3 linked regions of the Prosthecodimorpha staleyi genome follow. The protein of the gene in region 3 interacts with the protein of the main gene of each other region in a pairwise test. Links are inferred from orthologs where the notes say so. Each region holds a gene or a part of one and is shown on either strand. Other genes may lie near its edges.

Region 1 (2,838 bases), on a different replicon or contig from region 3:
ATCACCTTTGGGACGATGCCGCCCGACAGGACGTTCATGTTGAGGGAAATGCGGCTTTCGAGCTCGGACAGCTTGAAGACCGATTCCATCATCAGGCCGGGCTCGACATTGCGGCTCTTGGGCACGAAGACGACGCGCACATCCTCGGCGGATTCGTCGCGCACGTCGTCGACCAGCGGCAATTTGCGCTCGTTGATCAGGTCGGCCAGTTTCTCGATCAGGCGGCTCTTGGCGACCTGGTAGGGGATTTCGGTGACCACCACCACCCAGGTGCCGCGGCCCTGATCCTCGGTGTGCCAGCGCGCCCGGACCCGGAAGGCGCCGCGTCCCGTCCGGTAGCTCTCCAGGATCGAGGCGCGGCTTTCGACGATGATGCCGCCGGTCGGGAAGTCCGGCCCGGGCACGATCTCGACCAGGTCCTCGATACCGGTCTCCGGTGCCTCGATCAGCTTCAGGGCGGCGCGACACAGCTCATGCGCATTGTGCGGCGGGATCGAGGTCGCCATGCCGACGGCGATGCCGGACGAGCCGTTGGCGAGCAGGTTCGGGAAGGCGCCGGGCAGCACGACCGGCTCCTCCTCGGAGCCGTCATAGGTCGGGCGGAAATCGACCGCGTCCTCGTCGATGCCTTCGAGGAGGAGCGCCGCCACCTCGGTCAGCCGCGCCTCGGTGTAGCGCATGGCGGCCGGGTTATCGCCGTCGATATTGCCGAAATTGCCCTGCCCGTCGACCAGCGGATAGCGCTGCGCGAAATCCTGCGCGAGCCGCACCATGGCGTCGTAGACCGACTGGTCGCCGTGCGGATGGAACTTGCCGATCACGTCGCCGACGACGCGGGCGCATTTCTTGAAGGCCGAGCCGGGATCGAGCCGCAACGCCCGCATGGCGTAGAGCAGGCGCCGGTGCACCGGCTTCAGCCCGTCGCGCACGTCCGGTAGCGCGCGATGCATGATGGTCGACAGGGCATAGGCGAGGTAGCGCTCTTCCAGCGCGTCGCGCAGATTGACCGGCAGCACCTCGCCGCCCGGCCCGCTCTCGTCGCCGCCATCGGACGGCGGAATCACCCTGTTTCCCATATGTTCCCGTTACGCCATCTCCCCCCGAAGGGCAAGCCTGGACGCCCCGCCGTCACGCACCGCCGGCGCCCCGCTGGATCAGCGCCAGCAGCCGGTCGCGCGTCTCGGGCAGGTCGCGCCCGCGCTCCTGCGCGGCATGGCGGGCGAGAAAATGGCCGGTCAGCCGGAATCCGGCCGCAAGATCGGCCCCGTCCGGCGGCGGATGGTTCGACCCGTCCGCCGGCGCCAGGAAAGCGGGCAGCGGCAACAGCCGGTCGGCGAAGGGCGCGCCGGCCTCCCGGCTGGCGGCCCGGCCGGTCTTCGGGCTGACCCAGGCCAGATCGCGCGTCGCCCCGGTCAGGGCGCAGGCGGACAGATCCAGCCCGATGCCGAGCCCTTCGAGCAGCATCAGTTCGAAGCGCACGACGAGTTCGCCGGTCTCGACCGGGTCGCCGATGCGGTCGAGCACCTCGTCGAGGGCGGCATAGAGCTCGGGATGCGGGTCGCGTTCCGAGACGAGCCGGAGCAGCGCCGCGAGGGTCTGCGCCGCCAAGAGCGCGATCGGGCTCTCCATGAAGCCGGCGGCGCGGAAGCCGATCGGCTCGACCGCGTAGCTGCCGAGATGCTCGTCGAGCCGCGCGCGCCAGACGAGGCGCAGGCGGTTGCCGGTCTGCAGCGCGGCGGCGAGCTTCTGCGAGCGCGCGCCGCGCACGAGACCCAGATGCCGCCCCCGTTCGCGCGTCATCGCCTCCAGCACGGCGTGGGATTCGCCCTGCCGGCGCAGGCCGAGCACGATCGCCTCGTCGGTCCACTCCATGGCGCCAGTCTATCCGGCCGGCCCGTCCGGCAGAAGGCGGGCGGCGGACACGATACGGGCATCGGTTGCCGTTGCCGGATCGGTCACGGACGCGGCCCCTCCCCGGCGACCGCGTCGATCAGGTCAAGCCAGGGCCTGACCCCGATCCGGGCACGGTCGTAGCGCGCCGCGATGGTCTCGCGCGCCGCCCCGCGCAGGGCCGTGAAATCCGCCGGCCGCCGGCAGGCCGCCGCCATGGTGTCGGCCAGTGCCGCGCGATCGAAGAAGTCGACCAGCAGGCCGTTGCGGCCGTGCTCGACCACCTCTTGGACCGGGGCGGTCGCCGAGCCGATCACCAGAGCTTCCACCGCCATAGCCTCGAACAGCGACCAGGAGGCGACGAACGGATAGGTCAGATAGACATGCGCCGCACCGGCCCGGATCGCATCGAGCATGCGGCCATGCGGCAGGGTACCGACGAAATGCACGCGGCGCGGATCGACCGCATCCGCGATCTCGGCCCAGAAGATGTCGCGCCAGGTCCGGCCCTCGGGCGGCGGCGTGCCGTAGCCCTTGCCGTCGGCGGCACCGATCAGCACCACCTCGGCCTCCGGCACCGCGGCCAGGAAAGCCGGCAGCGCGCGGACGAAGACATGCGCGCCGCGCAGCGGCTCGAAGCGGCGGTTGACGAAGGTGACGAAGGGCGTCGTTCGATCGAGGATGCGGCCGTCCGGCAGCGCGAAGCGGGCGGCGGGATCGGGCCGGATCGCGGCGAGGTCGACGCCCTCGTGGATGACATGGGCATCGCGCGCGAGCCGCGGCGGCAGCATCGACACCTGGAACCGGCTCGGGGCAACGACCGCGTCGGCCTCGGCCAGCGCCAGCAGCATCGAGGCGTTCTTGGCGTGGACGCGGCAGAGCTCGTCCAAGGTCTCCTTGGCGAATTCCCGATCGAAACCGACATCGCCGCCGCGGCTGCGGTAGTAG
Region 2 (2,988 bases), on a different replicon or contig from region 3:
GAGCCGCTTCAGATCGGCACTTTCCTTGACCAGACCCTCGAAGGCGTCGAGGTCGGCCGCGACCTGATCCACGGCGCCCGCATCGAGCGCCAGGTCGAACAGGGCGCCGGCATAACGCTGCGCGACGCCGGTAACGATCGTTGACTCAGTCAAGGGCGAAGACCCCCACGCCAATTCGGACGGGCAAAGGTTAACCGCCTCCGCACGCCCTTGATTCTGTTCGGCTTTTTGCTCGGGCGTCCTGCGCAGTAAGGATGCGCCACCCGAAGCCGGGGGTGTCCTAGCATATGGGTATGACCCACGCAACATGATGCGTTGCGACATTTCCGAAAGTCTAAGGTCAGTTTCGGTGGCGGTTTACCGCCATTGCGGCGGTGCACTGCCGGGACGGGGCTACAGGAAGCTCTGCGGGTCGATGTCCACCTGGATCTTGATGCCGCCCTTGCCCCAGCGACGGCCCTGCAGCCATTGGGCGAGATAGCCCTGCAGGTCGGCCTGTCGGGGCGCGATCACCAGGAATCGCAGACGGTGGCGGCCGCGCATGACCGCGATCGGGGCCTCGGCCGGGCCGAGCACGCGGATCGCGTCGGCGGGCGGGATCGCGCCGGCGAGGTCGCGCGCGGCGGCCAGCGCCGGCTCGCGCTCGTCGGCGGAGACGATCACGGCGGCGAGCCGGCTGAAGGGCGGCATGAAGGCGCGGCGGCGCTCGTCGATCTCGGCGGTATAGAATCGCTCGCGGTCGCCGGCGATGATCGCCTTCATGACCGGATGGTCGGGCGCATGAGTCTGCAGGAAGCCGCGCGCTTCGCCACCGGCCCGGCCGGCGCGGCCGGTCACCTGCTGCAGGAGTTGGAAGGTCTTCTCGGCCGCGCGCGGATCGCCATGAGCGAGGCCGAGATCGGCGTCGACCACGCCGACGACGGTCATCTTCGGGAAGTTGTGCCCCTTGGCGACCAGCTGGGTGCCGATGACCAGGTCGAACTCGCCCTTGGCGATGGCGCCCAATTCGTCCTTCAGCCGCTTCGTGCCCCCGGGCATGTCCGAGGACAGCACCAGCCGCCGGGCCTCGGGAAACAGCGCGGCGGCCTCTTCGGCGACGCGCTCGACGCCGGGGCCGCAGGCGGTCAGGCTGTCCAGGTCGCCGCAGGACGGGCAGGCATCCGGCCGGCGCTCGGTATGGCCGCAATGGTGGCAGGCGAGCACGCCGCGAAAGCGGTGCTCGACCAGCCAGGTCGAGCAGTTCGGGCATTCGAAGCGATGGCCGCAACTGCGGCAGAGCGTCAGCGGTGCGTAGCCCCGGCGGTTCAGGAACAGGAGCGCCTGCTCGCCGCGCCCGATCGCCTCGTCGATCGCCGTCTGCAGGCGCGGCGCGATCGCCCGGCCGCGCGGCAGGGTCTTCTGGCGCAGGTCGATGGCCGAGATCTCGGGCAGCCGTGCGCCGCCGACACGCGACGGGAGGACGAGGCGGCGATAGCGGCCCTGGTCGGCATTGACCCGGCTCTCGATCGAGGGCGTCGCCGAGGCGAGCACGACGGGGAAGCCGCCGAGCCGGCCGCGCACCACCGCCATGTCGCGGGCGTGATAGACGACGCCCTCGTCCTGCTTGTAGGCGCCGTCATGCTCCTCGTCGACGACGATCAGGCCGAGATCGCGAAAGGGCAGGAACAGGGCCGAGCGGGCGCCGATCACGCAGCGCACCTCGCCGGTGGCGACCCCGCGCCAGGTGCGCGCGCGCGCCTTGGCCGACACGTCGGAATGCCATTCCTCCGGCTTGGCGCCGAACCGGGCCGCGAAGCGGTCGGTGAACTCGGCCGTCAGGGCAATCTCGGGCAGCAGCACCAGCGCCTGCCGTCCGGCCTTCACGGCGGCCGCAATGGCCTCGAAATAGACCTCCGTCTTGCCCGAGCCGGTGACGCCGTCGATCAGCACCACCTTGAAGCCGCCCTCGGCGACGGTCGCGGTCAGGTCCTCGGCCGCCGCCTGCTGGTCGTCGGTGAGGGCGAGGCGGCCGTAGTCGGGTTCGGGAATGTCGGCCGGTCGGCCGGCGCGCAGTTCGACCGTCTCCAGCGTGCCGCAGTCGATCAACCCATCGACCACCGACACCGAGACGCCGGCCTGGGCGGCAAGGCCGAGGCGCGACCAGGCGAGCCCGTCGACCAGGGCCTCCAGGACGCGCCGCCTCGCCGGCGTCAGCCGTTCCGGCGGGGCGCCGACGAGGCGGACGCCGCGGATCGGCGCCTCCGGCTCGAGCGCCTCGGGCGACCGCAGCACCATGCGCAGCACCATGCCGCGCGGCATCATGTAGTAGCGCGACACCCAATCGACGAAGCGGCGGATGGTCTCGCCGAGCGGCGGCGCGTCGTGGACGGCGGCGATCGGCTTCAGCCGGTTATGGCCGACGGTCTCCCCGCCGGGTTCGTCGTCCCAGACCACGCCGGTCACCTCGCGGGTGCCGAGCGGCACCTGCACGATGGTGCCCGGCTGCACCGTCACCCCGCGCGGCACCCGGTACGAGTAGGCGTGGTCGAGCGCCACCGGCACGACCACCGGCACCACGTCCCGGGGGGACGCGGCGGGGCTGTCGAACAGGAGGTCGGTCTGGGCCATGGGGGTGTGTCGATGGGATGGTTCGATTCGGGGGGGCCGGCGGCAGGCAGGGACGATAGTCGCTAATCGGCTGTTCATCACGCCTCGATCAGGATGGCGGCATGACGGCCGAATCGCCCCTCCTGATCGCGGCACCCGATCTTGCCGCCGCCGCAGCCGACTGGCAGCGCCATCTCGGCGCCGAGCGGCGTGCCTCGCCGAAGACGCTGGAGGCCTATGATCGCGACCTCCGGCAGTTCCTGTCCTTCCTGACGCTGCATCTCGGCGAGCCGCCGCGCATCGCGTCCCTGTCCGAGCTCCGGCCGGCCGACATCCGCGCCTTCCTGGCGCGCCGGCGCGGCGAGGGCATCGAGGCGCGCAGCCTCGGCCGGTCGCTCGCCG
Region 3 (2,776 bases):
GCATAGATGGTATCGAAGGCGAGCGACGACTTGCCCGAACCGCTGAGGCCGGTCATCACGATCAGCGAGTCGCGCGGCAGGTCCAGGTCGACATTCTTCAGATTGTGCTCGCGCGCCCCCCGGATCGAGAGCATCTTGGTCGGGTTGGCGGCGGGGCGGCGGTTCTCGGTCATCGATCGTTTCCGGTCCGGATCGGACGCACGGCGGGATGGGACGACGCCTCGCGACGCCGATCGTCTACGGTTCGCGCGCGACGGCGGATGTCCGCCATGCACGGAAGGCTATGCGCAACGGGCCGTGCACGTCAGGCGTTGCGTGACGCGCCCGCACGCCGTGCAAGACCGGGGCCGCGCGCGACAGGATCGGGCTTGCAACCGATCCGGACGCAAAAACCCGTCCGGCAGTGCCCGTCATGCCGCGCAAGCGGACACGGCGATCCATATCGCGCGGTCCATATCGGGCCGTCCGTCCGTGATCGGCCCGCCCGGTCCCGGACCGCACGCCGCGCCACCCTATCGGCGGGAACCGGCGGTCACAATCACCGATTCGAGCCGGGGGGACTTGCGAATGGCGCGGGAGACGCTTAGAACGGAACAGGAACAATTGCAAGCCTTGCCGGATCGATCGGAGCAAACGGGGGCGGTCCGCCGGGCGGGGGTAGGCGAGGCGGAGCGGCGGACAAGGCCGACAACGGTGGATAAGCTGGCGCGGCGCTCGGTCGGACGGGACCGTGCGGTCGCCCGGGCGCCGGCGGCGGCGTAAGGTGACGCGCCCACGGGGCCGGGCGGACGGGACACTGCCGAAGCTGCATATCGGGTTCCGACGAACGGGACGGTGCGGAAGCGGCGTTCGGGACGTTATGGAAGGAGCGCCGCCCCAGTGGCGTTTCGGGTCTGGTCGGATACGGCGCCGTGGATGCGGCGTGCGGGGCCGGTCTGGGCCGAGGGAGGCAGCCGGCACCGGTGGGGCCGGCGAAAGTGTTTGGAGATCGAGATGGCCGGAAGCGTCAACAAGGTGATCCTGGTCGGCAATTTGGGTGCCGATCCCGAGGTGCGGCGGACGCAGGACGGCCGGCCGATCGTGAATTTGAGCGTGGCGACCTCGGAGTCCTGGCGCGACCGGCAGTCCGGCGAGCGCCGCGACAAGACGGAATGGCACCGGGTGGTGATCTTCAGCGAGCCGCTGGCCAAGACAGCCGAGCAATATCTGCGCAAGGGCTCCAAGGTTTATCTGGAAGGCCAACTGCAGACGCGCTCCTGGGAGGACCAGCAGGGCCAGAAGCGCTATTCGACCGAGGTCGTGCTGCAGAATTTCAACTCCACCATGGTGCTGCTCGACCGGCCTGCCGGCGGGCAGGGCGGGGAGGATTTCGGCGGGGGCGGCGACGATTTCGGCGCGCCGCCGGCGCGCAGCGGCGGTGGCGGTGGCGGCGGGCGCAGCTTCGAGCGCGGCCAGGCCTCGGGCGGCTTCGGCGGCGGTTCCTCCGGGCCGCGTGGCGGCGGCGGTGGCAGCCGGCCGCAGCCCGTCGCCAACGACATGGACGACGAAATCCCGTTCTGACGGCTCTCCGCTCCGACGGCGCCCAGGCAGGTCGCCGTCGGAGCGGACGGAAATTCCGTTGGGGCACTTGCGAGGCTTCCGGAATGTTGGTACTGGACGGTACCGACATTCGGAGCCTGCACGATGAATCCGTCCTTCGCACCGCTGCTTGCCGCATCGCCGGCCATCCAGATCCATGCCGTCCTGGCGCTGCTGGCCTTCGTGGTCGGGCTCGCGCAATTCGCAGCGCCGAAGGGCACGCCGCTGCATCGCGGGCTTGGCTGGCTGTGGGTGATCGGGATGGCGGTGGTCGCGCTATCGTCCTTCTTCATCCATGAGATCCGGCTCTGGGGCGCCTGGAGCCCGATCCATATCCTGTCCGTCTGGGTGCTGTTGATGCTGGTGGTGGCGATCCACGCGGCGCGGCACGGCGCGATCGGGCGGCACCGCAAGACCATGCGGGGACTGTTCGTGGGCGCGCTGGTCATTGCCGGCCTGTTCACGCTGATGCCAGGCCGCATCATGCATGCCGTGCTGTTCGGCGCCTGAAGCCGCGTTTTCGGCCGGACACCGTGCCGAGCCCCGTGCGCTTGGCCTCGCCCTCGGCGCCACATGCGCGGTGCCGATGCGCAGCCGTCGCGGGCGATACCGACGCCGGCCTTGAGCGGCCTCCGTGCGCGGGCCGCCTTTGCCGTCGCCGCCGTCTTCGGACGATCCGGCGCTACCGCCCGGGACCTGCCGGCGTGAACCTCGCGACGAGCCGCTGCCGGTCGCCCGGATACCAGACGCGGACGGCGGTCAGGGCCGCGCCCGATCGCCAGGTGGTGCGTTCCAGCACGAGGCAGGCGGTGCCGACGGGCAGGTCGAGCAGGTCGGCGATACGCTGGTCGGCGCCCGCCGCCGAGATGTGATGCTCCGCCTCGTGCCAGGCGACATGATGCAGCAGCCAAGTACCCGGCGGTTCGACAGAGAAATCGACGGCACGCGCATCCGGCACGTTGTCGAGTGCGATGATCCGTTCCTCGCAGGCATAGGGCGTGCCGTCGGCCAGATGCAGGCAGGTCAGCAGCAAGAGTTCGGTGCCGGCCGGGACCGGGATCGCCGCGCGATCCTCGCGGGTGGCGCGCCGGCGCTTCTCGGCAACGCATCGATAGGCATAGATCTCGCCGCGGGCGGTGACCTCGGCCTTGATGTCGGGGATCTGCAGCACCGCCGATTGTGCGCTCGGTCGACGGAC

The links. Proteins that work in one complex are often made in the same cells at the same time.
Region 1: the proteins of ssb (region 3) and recO interact in binary tests that used the Escherichia coli proteins (3 or more experiments, as listed by UniProt). The link is inferred for Prosthecodimorpha staleyi from one-to-one orthologs.
Region 2: the proteins of ssb (region 3) and KL771_RS24955 interact in binary tests that used the Escherichia coli proteins (3 or more experiments, as listed by UniProt). The link is inferred for Prosthecodimorpha staleyi from one-to-one orthologs.

What each region holds. Positions count from the first base shown.
Region 1 is NZ_JAHHZF010000005.1:149,145-151,982, forward strand. It holds recO (DNA repair protein RecO), read right to left. Parts: upstream 1,873-2,838; coding sequence 1,129-1,872; downstream 1-1,128. Other genes in the region: parC (DNA topoisomerase IV subunit A), read right to left, coding at 1-1,076; KL771_RS11370 (glycosyltransferase), read right to left, coding at 1,956-2,838. UniProt on the Escherichia coli protein: Involved in DNA repair and RecF pathway recombination.
Region 2 is NZ_JAHHZF010000015.1:15,648-18,635, reverse strand. It holds KL771_RS24955 (primosomal protein N'), read right to left. Parts: upstream 2,608-2,988; coding sequence 394-2,607; downstream 1-393. Other genes in the region: KL771_RS24950 (tyrosine recombinase XerC), read left to right, coding at 2,709-2,988; KL771_RS24960 (F0F1 ATP synthase subunit delta), read right to left, coding at 1-153.
Region 3 is NZ_JAHHZF010000014.1:66,842-69,617, forward strand. It holds ssb (single-stranded DNA-binding protein), read left to right. Parts: upstream 1-993; coding sequence 994-1,560; downstream 1,561-2,776. Other genes in the region: uvrA (excinuclease ABC subunit UvrA), read right to left, coding at 1-173; KL771_RS24210 (DUF2306 domain-containing protein), read left to right, coding at 1,684-2,088; hutC (histidine utilization repressor), read right to left, coding at 2,261-2,776. UniProt on the Escherichia coli protein: Plays an important role in DNA replication, recombination and repair. Binds to ssDNA and to an array of partner proteins to recruit them to their sites of action during DNA metabolism. Acts as a sliding platform that migrates on DNA via reptation.